Regions from separate parts of the Janthinobacterium sp. CG_23.4 genome, predicted to be linked through region 3. Evidence: predicted binding sites of a transcription regulator. Region 3 holds the regulator's gene; each other region holds the start of a gene.
The links. Region 3 encodes FNR, which switches genes on or off when oxygen is low (the NO sensors DNR and NnrR bind a similar motif). Its sites were predicted from a motif close to TTGATNNNNATCAA; they were not measured.
Positions count from the first base shown of each region.

Region 1: cqsA (alpha-hydroxyketone-type quorum-sensing autoinducer synthase) is a predicted target of FNR. The motif match lies at 1,742-1,755, and genes of this name have one in related genera.
Region 2: H4V96_RS01760 (PAS domain-containing methyl-accepting chemotaxis protein) is a predicted target of FNR. The motif match lies at 2,565-2,578, and genes of this name have one in related genera.

Region 1 covers NZ_JARXUX010000001.1:3,716,875-3,721,096, reverse strand. The annotation lists gene H4V96_RS16675 (response regulator) at 1-350, opposite strand, end outside; gene H4V96_RS16670 (HAMP domain-containing sensor histidine kinase) at 354-1,667, opposite strand; gene cqsA (alpha-hydroxyketone-type quorum-sensing autoinducer synthase) at 1,820-3,067, shown strand; gene H4V96_RS16660 (group II truncated hemoglobin) at 3,112-3,516, shown strand; gene rmuC (DNA recombination protein RmuC) at 3,522-4,222, shown strand, end outside.
Region 2 covers NZ_JARXUX010000001.1:396,580-400,801, reverse strand. The annotation lists gene H4V96_RS01770 (hypothetical protein) at 1-373, shown strand, start outside; gene H4V96_RS01765 (outer membrane protein assembly factor BamE) at 370-678, shown strand; gene H4V96_RS01760 (PAS domain-containing methyl-accepting chemotaxis protein) at 795-2,456, opposite strand; gene H4V96_RS01755 (DEAD/DEAH box helicase) at 3,043-4,222, opposite strand, start outside.
Region 3 covers NZ_JARXUX010000001.1:4,925,903-4,930,124, forward strand. The annotation lists gene H4V96_RS22030 (response regulator) at 1-1,591, opposite strand, end outside; gene fnr (fumarate/nitrate reduction transcriptional regulator Fnr) at 1,831-2,589, shown strand; gene H4V96_RS22040 (FixH family protein) at 2,699-3,223, opposite strand; gene ccoG (cytochrome c oxidase accessory protein CcoG) at 3,371-4,222, opposite strand, start outside.

The DNA.
Region 1 (4,222 bases), 1.2 Mb from region 3:
TGCACGGCCTGGCAAAATTCCAGGCCATTCATCTGCGGCATCGAGTAATCGATCACCAGCACCGAGGGCACGGCGAAGCGCTGCGCCTGGCCGCTGATGCGCCAGATGCTATCGAGATCGAGCGCCACGTTGCACTGGTCGGGCGGCAGGTTTTGCGTGTCGAAATTGACGTGCAGTGGCGTCTCGCCCAATTGCGTGCTGTGGCGCAGCCAGTCCAGCGCGCTGCTGGTGTCGTGGAAAGTCTTGCGCGCCAGGCCAGGATCGAGCTGGAATGCCAGGCTTTTCAGGAAGGAATCGCTGTCGTCGATCAAGACGGTCAGGGTCGGATGGGTGTAGACGGGCAGTAGCATGCGTCACCTTGCGGGAGAAGAGGGTGCGACAGAAGAGGGCTGGAAGCGGGCAGGCACGGGCTGGGGAAATTCCAGGATGAAAATTGCATACGCATGCTCGCGCGACACGCAGCCAATGCGCGCCTGCCAGGCGCTGACGATCTGCCGGCACAGGGCGAGGCCGATGCCGATGCCGTTATGCACGGGATAGGAATAAAATCGCTCGAAGATCAGCGGCAGGCGGTTCTTCGCGATGCCGCAGCCGGTGTCGATGAACAGCAGCCTGGGCACAGGGCGGGCGCCGTCGATGATGATGCGCACGCGGCCCTTGCCGGCCCGCTGGATGGCCTTCAGCGCATTTCTCAGCAGGTTCAGCAAGATCACCACGCACAGCTCGTCCTGTCCCGCAAACTGGAAGTCGGCGCGCACGTCCAGCGTGACGCTGGCACGCTGCAGCTTGCCGGTAAATGGGTAGCGCTTGAGCACGGTGTCCACCATCGCCAGCATCGAGAGCGACTGGCGAGGTTGCAAGTTGCGGTTCACGGCACTGGCGCTCATCAGGAACAAATCGATCATGTGCTGCATGTGGCGCACTTCGAACTGGATACGCGACATGGCATCTTGCAGCGGCGCCATGTCGTCCGCCTGGCCAGCGAGCTGCGGTAGCAGCCGGCGCATGCCCCGCACATTCGCTTCCACGCTGGTCAGCGGCGTGCGCAACTCGTGCGCCACGGAACCGAGCCCGGCCGCCATGCCCGCCAGCCGTTCCCGTTCCAGCACCTTGCGGCCCACTTTCACCACGCACAGGGCGGTGATGGTGAACCAGTGCAAGGGCAATTGCTGCAGCACTTCACGCTGCAGCAGGTAGGCGCCTTCCCCTTGCAAGATAACGGCCAGGCAGGCGGCGCCCGTGCCGATCAGGTAGGCGCGGCAGGCCAGTCCCGTTTCGAAATGAAACAGCACCACCAGGCCGATCAGCAGCGATTGGCTCCAGATGTACGAGGCATGGTTCATCAAAAACATAAAGGTGAAGAAGAAGGGCAGGATGTAGCTGAGCGCGAACAGCAGGTAGCGCGACAGCCAGCGCACCGAGAAGCGGCGCGCAAACAGGCCTGCCACGCAGATGGCCATGCCCGTCAGGCGCAGGGTCAGGTTTTCATAGGATTGCGGGAAAAAAAATTGCCATAGCAGGTAGTACAGCGGCATCGCCAGCGTGCCCACGGCGGCCAGCATGGCGACGCGGCAAGCCAGGTTTTCGTGCGGCAGGCGTTCATGGAGCAGCGCATGGAGCAGGCGCCTGCGCCAGTGTGTCCATCCTGTTTGCCATTGTTGCGTCATGACGCTGCCTTGATCCTTGTCAGAACATTATCATCGCGCAATTCTTTTGGCTTGTACGCTTATTTTGCCCGACATTGATATACGTCAATGGGGGGGGTGGCGACACGGTGAAGGCTTGAGTTTTGCAGCAAACCGTCCCCAGGAGAAAGCCCATGACCCTCGCCACTAGCGTGCACGCCCCATCCTTCGCCCGCGCCGAACACTGCCTGCCCGACTACATCGGGCGGCGCATGGATGCGCATCACATCGGGCGCATTGAAAAACTACTGGGCGGCCAGCATCCGCATGCATGGCAAGCGATACCAGCGCATGCCATTTTTCTGGCCGGTAATGACTATCTTTCCATCGCCGCCGAGCCGGCGCTGGTGGCGGCCCAGGTGGCTTGCCTGCACGCGCACGCGGGCGGCATGCTGATGTCGGCCGTGTACTTGCAGGAAGGCAGTAAGCAGCACCGGCTGGAAAGCCGTCTGGCCCGCTTCATGGGCTGCGAAGACGGCATCCTGGCGCAGTCCGGCATGGCGGCCAATATTGGCTTGCTGCAGTGTATCGCTGGCCCCGGCATCCCCGTCTACCTGGACATGCAGGCCCACGCTTCTCTGTGGGAAGGCGTGCTGTCGGCGCAGGCCCGCGCCGTCGCCTTCTTGCACAACGACATGGCGCACCTGCGGCGGCAAGTGGAAAAACATGGCCGCGGCGTGATCGTCGTCGATGCCTTGTACAGTACTAACGGCAGCCTGGCGCCGCTGCTGGAACTGCTCGACATCGCCGAGCGCAGCGATTGCGTGGTGGTGGTTGACGAGTCTCACTCGCTGGGCACGCATGGCCCGCAAGGCGCAGGCCTGGTGCAAGCCTGGGACCTGGGTCATCGCGTGCATTTCTGCACGGCGTCACTGGCCAAGGCCTTTGCGGGGCGCGCCGGTTTCATCAGTTGTTCGAGCCGCTTCAAGGGATATTTTTTGTCCGAATCGCGTCCCGCCATCTTCAGCTCTTGCCTGCTGGCCCACGAGTTGGCATGGCTGGACGCGGCGCTCGATTTCATCATGGCCGCCGATGCGCGCCGCGCCATTTTGCGGCGTCACACGGTGCAGGTGCGCGAGGGCTTGAGCGCACTCGGCTACAACGTCAGCGACGGCAGCGAGCAGATCGTGGCGCTGGAAGCGGGCGGCGAACCGGCCACCCTGGCGCTGCGCCAGGCGCTCGAGCGGCATGGCATTTACGGCGCCATGTTTTGTGCACCGGCAACGGCAAAGAATCGCGCCCTCGTGCGGCTGACCCTCAATGCAGGACTCGACGAGGCGGGCATCGCCCGGCTGCTGGCGGCCTGCGCGGCGGTGCGCGCCGAAGTGGGCGTGGACCACTGGCCGTCGACGCGGCGCCTGCGCAAGCTGGCACTCGTGTAGCATTGTCAGCGCACTGCGCGTGGGGAAGCGGCGCTTGCGCTATCATGGCGGACATGACTGATACCACTGCCCCCACTCTGTACGAGACCATCGGCGGCGCCCCCGTGCTGCGCGACATGGTCGACCGTTTTTATGATCTGATGGAACTTGAACCCGAGTTCGCCGGCATCCGCGTGATGCATCCGCCTTCCACGGACGGCTCGCGTGACAAGTTGTATTTCTTCCTCACGGGCTGGATGGGCGGCCCGGATTTGTATATCGAGAAATTCGGCCACCCGCGCCTGCGTGCGCGTCACTTGCCCTACGCCATCGGCACCAGCGAGCGCGACCAGTGGCTGCGCGCCATGGCCTGGGCCATGGAAGACACGGGCATCGAAGAGTCCTTGCGCGTGCGCCTGATGGAATCGTTCTATCAGACAGCCGACTGGATGCGCAACAAGCCGGACTGACACCCATGAGCCCTATCGAGTTTTACAGCCTGCTGGGCAGCGCCGCCGTCGTCATCGTGTTGTTGATCTTGCTGCTGCTGCGTCCGCGCGGCGCTGGCGGCGATGGCGCCACTACGCTGGCGCTGGTGCAGCAACACCAGCAGCAAAGCCTGGAGCGCATCGACCGCGTTGAGCGCGAAGTGCGGCTGCAACTGCAGGCGTCGGCGCAGGCGACGCGGCAAGACCTGGCCGCTGGCCTGGCGCAATTCCAGGCGGCAACCCTGCAACAGCTCGACAGCCTGCGCACGCAGATGCAGGCGCAGGGGAAAGTCGGGCGCGAAGAGCAGGCGCAAAGCCTGGCGCGCTTCGCCGACAGCACGAATCAAACCCTGGCCCAGCTCACGGAGTCGAATGCGCAGCGCATGCTGGAAGTGCGCGCCACGCTGGAAAGCAAGATCCGTGACTTGCAGGCTGACAATGGTGCGCGTCTGGAAGAGATGCGCAAGACGGTCGATGAAAAACTCCATGCGACGCTGGAGACGCGCCTTTCGGCCTCGTTCCAGCAAGTGTCGGAGCGGCTGGAAAAAGTCCACCAGGGCCTCGGTGAAATGCAGCAGCTGGCGCTGGGCGTGGGCGACTTGAAGCGGGTACTCACCAACGTCAAGACGCGCGGAACGTGGGGTGAAGTGCAGCTGGAAATGCTGCTTGAGCAGGTACTTACTGTCGA
Region 2 (4,222 bases), 4.5 Mb from region 3:
ACGGCGTCTGGGCGACTTGCGCCTGGAATGCCGCGTCGGCATGGATTCGGGCCTGATCTCGAACGACCCGCAAATCATCGCCTGGCTCTCCAGCATGCTCTACAGCACGGACAAAGTGTGTTCCGAGGCCGATGGCAATTATTTGTTTTTCACGCAGCGCCCCCTGTTTGGCGTGACCCTCGTGCACGGCGAACGCAGGGTGTCGCTACCGTTCACCATGCTATACGCGGGTGGCGAGCAAACTCCCGCATCGCTGCCCTATTGCGATTGCCAAGTCTTGCTTGAGCACACGTATTACGCCCCCCTGTGGGATAACAGCTGGCCCGACGATACCGTGCTGGAATTTACTTACATGGACGAGGTAGCGCCATGAAGTGGCTTGCTGTCTTCGCATTGGCGCTGCTGGCCGCCTGTTCCGGCACACGCGCCTTGCAGGCAAGCAAGACCGTGTCTTACGCTACGCTGGAGCAAACGGTGCAGCCAGGCAGCAGCACGCGCGAGCAAGTGCGCGCGGCGCTGGGAGACAGCACGGCCATCCGTTTCGACAGCGGCAATGAAGTGTGGAGCTACAACTATCCGACCGCCGCAGGCGCGCACGGCGAGTTTGTGATTTTGTTTGGTGCAGATGGGGTGGTACGGAAGGTGCGCAGCGGGGAAGTGTACCGGCTGAAAAAGTAGTGGCTGTAGCGCCTAGCTGACGGCAGGTAAATGGGGGGCAGACCCGACGGAGGAATGCGCCCCAATGGGGAGCATTCTGATCACGCAGTGACTGACCCCGACGTTTTGCAGCTTGACTAGCGTGCCTTGAGCAAGGCACGTGGTGCCATGCCCTTGCCCGCGCCAGGGCTGCGGCCCACGCCGGCAGGCTTGCGCCTGGGCGACGCCTTCAGTTTAAAAATGCTGATCGACCGGGCCACGCTGTCCGTGCGCTGCGCCAGGCTGGTAGCTGCCGCAGCCGCTTGCTCCACCAGCGCCGCATTCTGCTGCGTGATGCCATCCATGTGGATGACGGCCTGGTTGACTTGCCCGATGCCCTGGTTCTGCTCGCGCGTGGTGGAGGAAATCTCGTCCATCACTTCCGTCACGCGGGCCACCGAGGCAATCACTTCCGTCATGGTGGCGCCCGCATTGCTGGTCAGCACGCTGCCCGCATTCACGGTGGCGATCGAATGGTCGATCAGGTCTTTCACTTCTTTTGCCGCAGTAGCCGAACGCTGCGCCAGGTTACGTACTTCACCAGCGACGACGGCAAAGCCGCGGCCATGCTCGCCCGCGCGGGCCGCTTCCACGGCCGCGTTCAAGGCAAGAATATTCGTCTGGAAAGCGATGCCGTCGATGAGGCCGATGATATCGAGAATCTTGCGCGACGAAGTACTGATTTCATTCATCGTGGTGACCACGTCGCTGACGATGGTACCGCCCTTGGCCGCGACGGTGGATGCCTTCAGCGCCAGGTCGTGGGCCGTGGCAACGTGGTCGGCACTGTTTTGCACGGTGGAAGTCAATTCTTCCATACTGGCCGCCGTCTGCTCCAGGCTGGACGCCTGCGATTCCGTGCGGCTCGACAAGTCCATGTTTCCCGTGGCAATTTCCGCCGTGGTGACACGGATATCCTCGAAGTTGGCGCGCACGTCACCGATGATGCTATGCAAGTTGATGTTGGTCTGGCGCAAGGCCGCCATCAATTGCCCCATATCATCATCACGCACCTTGTCGATCACGCCCGTCAAGTCGCCACCGGCCATCTTGCGCGCTACCATGATGGCGTCGCCCATGGGCGCGACCAGCGAATTGTGCAAATGCGCCCAGAAATACAGCAGCAACGCGACGGCCGCGACGGCCGCGCCGCTGAGCCAGCTGCGCGTGGCCGTGCTCGTGTCGCCATCGATATTCCACACGGCGCCGCCGAGGATGGCCAGCACCACGCCAAAGATGAGGAAATGCACGGCCAGGTCTTGCGACAGGCTCAGCTTGCGCCACTCGGCCAGCTTGGCGACCCAGCCCTGGCGCACGACGCGGCCATTGCGCATCGCCAGCCTGGCGGCATTGCCATCTTTAAAACTCTTGTACAGGGCTGCCGCCTCATTGACTTGCTCACGCGTGGGCTTGGTCCGCACCGACATGTAGCCGATCGGACGGCCGTTTTCAATGACGGGCGTAACGTTGGCGAAGACCCAATAGAAATCGCCATTCCTGCAGCGGTTCTTGACCATGCCGGTCCATGGCGTGCCCGTCTTGACGGTATCCCACAGGTCGGCAAACGCTTCGGCCGGCATATCGGGATGGCGCAGTATGTTCTGTGGAGCACCCAGCAGTTCCATTTCTGAAAAACCGCTGACTTCAATAAAATACTGATTGGCGTAATTGATATTTCCCTGTAAATCCGTGGTGGAAACAATCGTCATGCCTTCATTTAATACGTATTCATTTTGCGTGATAGGCATATTAACCCGCATCGTCGCTCCTTTATTTTTTCGGCTAGCATAACAAAAACATAAAAACAATATATCACATCAAGCAGCGGCGAGATATCGCCACGGCGACTCTCGCACAGGTCAAACAATTTAATAAAAATCAATTTATTTGTGTTTTTAAATTTACATTTGATCAACTTAATTGATTTTATTTAAATTAAAAATTTAAATTGTACGCAAGCAAAATGATTAATAAAAAATTATGTATCTGTGCGGTAGGCAATAAACATGGTGTTTGCTCAGATAAAAAAGGCGCGGCGGCATTGCGATAATTCGCGGCACGTGCCGAAGCCTTGCCGGCAAGCATGACGCTGCAATAATGAATATATATGGGGGAAATAAAAAACTGGCGCGAACGCGCCAGTGAGCAATATGTCTCTAATTCGCAACACGGGCGCCGTAGCGCCGGTGAAGTCAATCGCTACCCTGCCAGTCACAACGCCAGGCAAAACCGTAGCGAGCGGCAGTGATTTGTAGCCGGGAAGCACCGCCGTACTCTGTACGGGGGTGCAGTGCCCATGAGCATCGCCGGCCGCAAAGTGCGACGCGCAGCAGGCTTGCTCAGGTATTACTTATACGTTTTGCGCGGTGGCGACTTCGGGCGCGGTGGCGCAGGCTTGCGCTCGGTCGTACCGTCGTCGAGGCTGATGCGCAGTTTCTGGCCCGAGACCACGACCGATTTCAGATGGTCGAGAATTTCCGGTGGCATGCCTTCCGGCAGGTCCAGCACGCTGTAGTTGTCAAAGATATCGATACGGCCGATATGCTTGGCTTCCAGGTTCGCTTCGTTGGCGATGGCGCCGACGATATTGCTTGGCGTCACGGCGTGCTCACGGCCCACTTCGATGCGGTAGGCCGTCACGCCTGGGCGTGGACGTTCCTTCTTCGGCGCGCGCGGTGCTGCTGCTGCATCGCCCGCGTCCGCTGGCGCATCCTTGAACGCGGCTGCGGTCTTGGATGCGAACGGCTTGCGCGGCGCGGCCGCTGGCGCCAGGTCCGGCGCGTCGCCGTCGCGGCTGATGCGCAACTGCTGGCCCGCCACCCACACGGTTTTCAGCTGGTCCAGCAATTCTTTCGGCATGCTGTCTGGCAAGTCCAGGACGCTGTAATCGTCATAGATTTCGATGCGGCCGATGTTTTTCGAATCGATACCCGCTTCGTTGGCGATAGCGCCCACGATATTGCCCGGTTTCACGCCATGCTGATGACCTACCTCAATGCGGAAGGTTTGCATGCCGGCGTCGGCTGGACGCGAGATGCGTTCCTTTTTCGCGAAGGCCGGACGTTCGCCACGCTCGCTGCGCTCGAAGCGCTCGCCGCGTTCTGGACGGTCGTTGCGTTCGAAGCGGTCTTGGCGCGCAGGACGGTCGTCTTGCCACGTGGCTTGCTCGCGCGCCTTGTTCTTGTCCAGCAACAAAGGCACGTTGCCACGCGCCATCTTCGCCAGGGCAGCAGCGATTTCGATGGCGGGAATATTCTGTTCGCGTTCGAAATCTTCGATCAGCGACTGGAACTGTTCCAGTTCGCCCAGGGCCAGGGTTTCGCTGATCTGTTCCTTGAACTTGGCGATACGCACGTCGTTGACAGCCTGGATGGTTGGCAGTTCCAGCATGCTGATCGGCTGGCGGGTCGAACGTTCGATGGCTTTCAGCAAGTTCTTTTCACGCGGGGTGATGAACAGAATCGCTTCGCCGCTGCGACCGGCGCGGCCCGTGCGGCCAATACGGTGGGTATAGCTTTCCGGATCG
Region 3 (4,222 bases):
CTTTCCCGCTTTCGGCTTTGCTGACGGCCACCACCACTTCGCCGTTCTCGGTAAACTTGATGGCGTTGCCAGCGAGGTTGACGAGGATTTGTAGCAGGCGCTGGGCGTCGCCTACCAGGCACCGCGGCACGTCGGGCTCGACGGCGATGGCCAGTTCCAGCTCCTTTTTGCCCGCATTCATGGTCATCGTCGTGGCCAGGGAATTCATGACTTCATCGAGGTCGAACTCGACGGGCGACAATTCCATGCGGCGCGCTTCGATCTTCGAATAATCGAGCACGTCGTTGAGGATGCCCAGCAGTGATTGGCCCGCCACGCGCACCATGGTCAGATACTTGCGCTGTTCCGTGTCGAGCTTGGTATTTCCCAGCAGGTACACCATGCCCAGCACGGCATTGAGGGGTGTGCGGATTTCATGACTCATATTGGCTACGAAGTCGCTCTTTGCGCGGTTGGCCGCCTCGGCCCGGTCGCGCTCCTGTTCCAACTCCTCCGCGCGTGCTTCGAGCTCTTGCTGCAGGCGATCGCGTTCGCTCATCAGGTCGTTGAACGCTTCCGTCAGTTCGCCGATCTCGTCGCGCTGCCGCACCGGTACCGGGCTGAAACGGCTACCGCTGGTGCGCAGCGCTTGCAGGGTGTCGCGCAGGCGTACCAGCGGCGACAGCAGGCGCACGGTAAGCCAGCCCAGAACAAAAGCGGCCAGCAGCGAAGCGAGGATGCCCCACAGCACCAGCCGGTACAGCACACCATCGAACGGCTCGAAGGCATCATCGACGGGCAGCGAGGTAGCCAGCAGCCAGTTCACCGATTTCAGGCGCTTGAAGCTGTTGACGGCCGTGATGCCGCGGCTGTCGGTGCTGATCATGCTGCCTTCGCCATCTTGTTTCAGCAGCGCGGTGGTCGCCAGATTGGTGTCCGGCTGGCGCGGCTGCAGCAAACGGCTGGGGTCGGGGTGCAGCACGTAGCGCGGCACGGCGCCGCGCGTGAGAATCGAGTAATAGCCGTTCTTGCCGATTTTTTCCGAGCGCAGGCGCCCCAGCAGGTTGTCCTTGTACAAACGCAGCACGCCGACCACCATGCCGGCCACCTGGCCATCGGCGGCCATGACGGGTGCGACCATTTGCACGATGGGCATGCCGCTCGACTTGCTCAGCATTGGCTCGGTGATCATGGGTAGGCGCGTGCGCAGGACGGTCTGGAAATACTCGCGCTCGGTGACGTTGATGCCTGCGCGCCCCTTGACGAGCGGCATGTCGGCCACGATGGCGCCTTGCGCGTCGAGTACCAGTACATCGTCGAACAGGACTAGCATCGAGCGCCGCGTATAGTATTGGCGCAATTGGGCGGGCTGTGCGATCAATTCCGGCGGCTGCTGCCTGGCCGTCAGGGTGACAATCTGCAGCAGCATGCCCAGCTTGTCGTCGAGCTCGGCAGCGGTACGCGTGATCAGCGAGTATTGCTGGCCCAGCAGTACTTGGCTGAAGTCGTCGCGCATGTGCTGCACCTGGATCATGGTGACCAGCGCGATCATGGCGATCGAGGTCAGGCTGGTGGCCAGGGCGACTTTTGCTTTAATGCCGAGAGGCTTCATGATGTCCTTTTGAGTACCGGGCGGCACAGACGGCAGATAACGCCTTCAAGAATTCTCCTATCAATACATTAACTTTGCAAGCGGCGCTGAGTAAATTGCCCTCCCCGTATGGGCTTTTGACGATGTTGCCATATAATTAAAGGATGGACGTCGTTTATTCACCGAAATTACGCTGAAATTGGCACACGGCAACTCTGTATGCAGTAAACTTGTTATTGCATTTTCTAAAAGGTACCGACATGACTGAAGCGCTCCTCACTCTCACCTTGCCCGCAGTGAACGTGGAAGCATTGCGTGCGCGATGTTCGACTTGCAGCATGCATCAATTGTGCCTGCCGATGGGTCTCGATGTGGGCGACATGGACAGGCTAGACCAGATCATCGGCCGTCGTCGCAAGATTGTGCGTGGTGCCTCGCTGTTTCGCATCGGCGATTCGTTCCAGAACTTGTACGCGATTCGTCTGGGGCATTTCAAGACGTACCAGATCAATCCTGGCGGCGAAGAGCAAGTGACGGGTTTTCAGATGGCCGGCGAACTGCTGGGCATGGATGCCATCAGCGCCGACCGCCACCACTGTAATGCGGTGGCGCTGGAAGATAGTGAAGTGTGTGAAATTCCATTTTCCAGCCTGGAACAATTGCTGGGTAATATGCCAACCTTGCTGCGCCATTTCCATCGCATGATGAGTCAGGAAATCACGCGCGAGCAAAGTGTCATGCTGTTACTGGGCAATATGCAGGCGACCCAGCGTTTTGCCGCCTTTATCGTCAACTTGGCTTCGCGTTATGAAGCGCGCGGCTATTCGGCCAGCAAATTTCAGCTGCGCATGTCGCGCGAGGAAATTGGTAACTACCTGGGGTTGACCATCGAGAGCGTCAGCCGCTTATTGTCGAAGTTTAAGAAGGAAGGCTGGCTGCGCGTTTCCAACCGCGAGATCGAGATCTTGCAGCCGGCAATATTGAAGGCCATTACGGCCGGCACGGACGCCTGCAAATAATAGCACCGTCAAAACCTGCTGCGCGTCGCGCTTTGCGGCCTGAGATGCTCGCTGTGCTCTTAGCCACAAATCACTGCCGCTCGCTACGGTTTTTTCCCGGCGCTGTACGTTATAGTTCTGCATCCGCCTGCAGCGCGATGCTGCGCTGCAGTGGCCAGGTCCAGATGCCGGACAGGCGCCACTCGCGTTTGTCGTTTTCCACCAGCACTTGCCAGCGGCTGCGCTCTAGCATCGGTAGCGCTACTGAGAAGTTGCCGGCCGCATCGGGCTGCACCAGTAGCTTGATATCTTTTTCCGGCAGGGTCGCATGCGCCAGGTGCAGCTGCAACGGACCCTGGTAAGCCTTGCCGACGCTGCGCACGGAACCACTGAGACGCGCCGACGCCACGTCATAGGACAGGCTGGTAGCCATCGCCAGCTTGCTGGCGACCGTGTCGCGTCGCAAGTCCTGGTTGATGGCCTTACCCTGCTTGTAATAATCGCCCACCACCAGCGCATCGGGCTGCGTAAACGCGATATACGCCATGCAGCTGCCAACGACCATGGACAGGCCGGGACCGATCATCAGCAGCCAAGGCCAGCGATGCTTGTACCATGGTGCAACGGGTGCTTGCAGCTTGAGGCTGTCGGACATTTTGTTCTCCTTGAGGGCAGGCCCTTTGGGCCTGACCCCAGCTTTTGCTTCTGGGTTGAAAATAAAGTAAAGCTAACGCATGTTTGATGCTGGCCCAACGGCGAAATGCCGGGGTCAGACCCGAGGGATCTGACCCCAACATCAACCTTAGCGCGGCACGATGAATACCGCGCCTTCACGCACATGCAACGCTGGGTTATCCAGCGAGTGCAATTCGATGGCAATCTTGTTCGAGCCCTTCTCGCCGACACCGTGCGGCACGCGCAGGCGGATGGGCCAGCCCAGCGTTTCCGTCGGCTGTAACGTCACCTCTTCGCGCGTCAGCAAGGTCAGGCCCGGCAAGCCGGAAACGCTGATTTTAAAATGCTGAGTTTGCTCCGAGGTATTCATGATTTGCAAGCGGTAAACGTTCTCGACCATGCCGTCTTCCACTTCGCGACCCATCGAACCGCGGTCGCGGATGACGTCCATTTTCAGGGGGGTGCGCAGGGCCAGTGAGGTACACACGGCGATGATGATCAGCCCCAGGATGGCGGTGTAGATCAGTACGCGCGGGCGCGTGGCGCGCTGGCGGATTTGCTGCGAACTGAAGTTGTTTTCCATCGCATGGTCGGTACTGTAGCGTACCAGTCCGCGCGGCCGGTCGACCTTATCCATCACGCTGTTGCAGGCATCGACGCAGGCGGCGCAGCCGATGCATTCATACTGCAGGCCGTTGCGAATATCGATACCGGTCGGACACACTTGCACGCACAGGGTGCAGTCGATGCAGTCGCCCAGCTTGTCGTTGTTGCCGGCCTTCTTGCTCATGGCACCACGCGGTTCGCCGCGTTTGGCATCGTAGGTGATGATCAGGGTATCCTGGTCGAACATGGCGCTCTGGAAGCGCGCGTAGGGGCACATGTATTTGCACACCTGCTCGCGCAGCCAGCCCGCGTTGCCGTAGGTTGCCAGGCTGTAGAACAAGACCCAGAACCATTCCCAGGGACCGAAATCGAG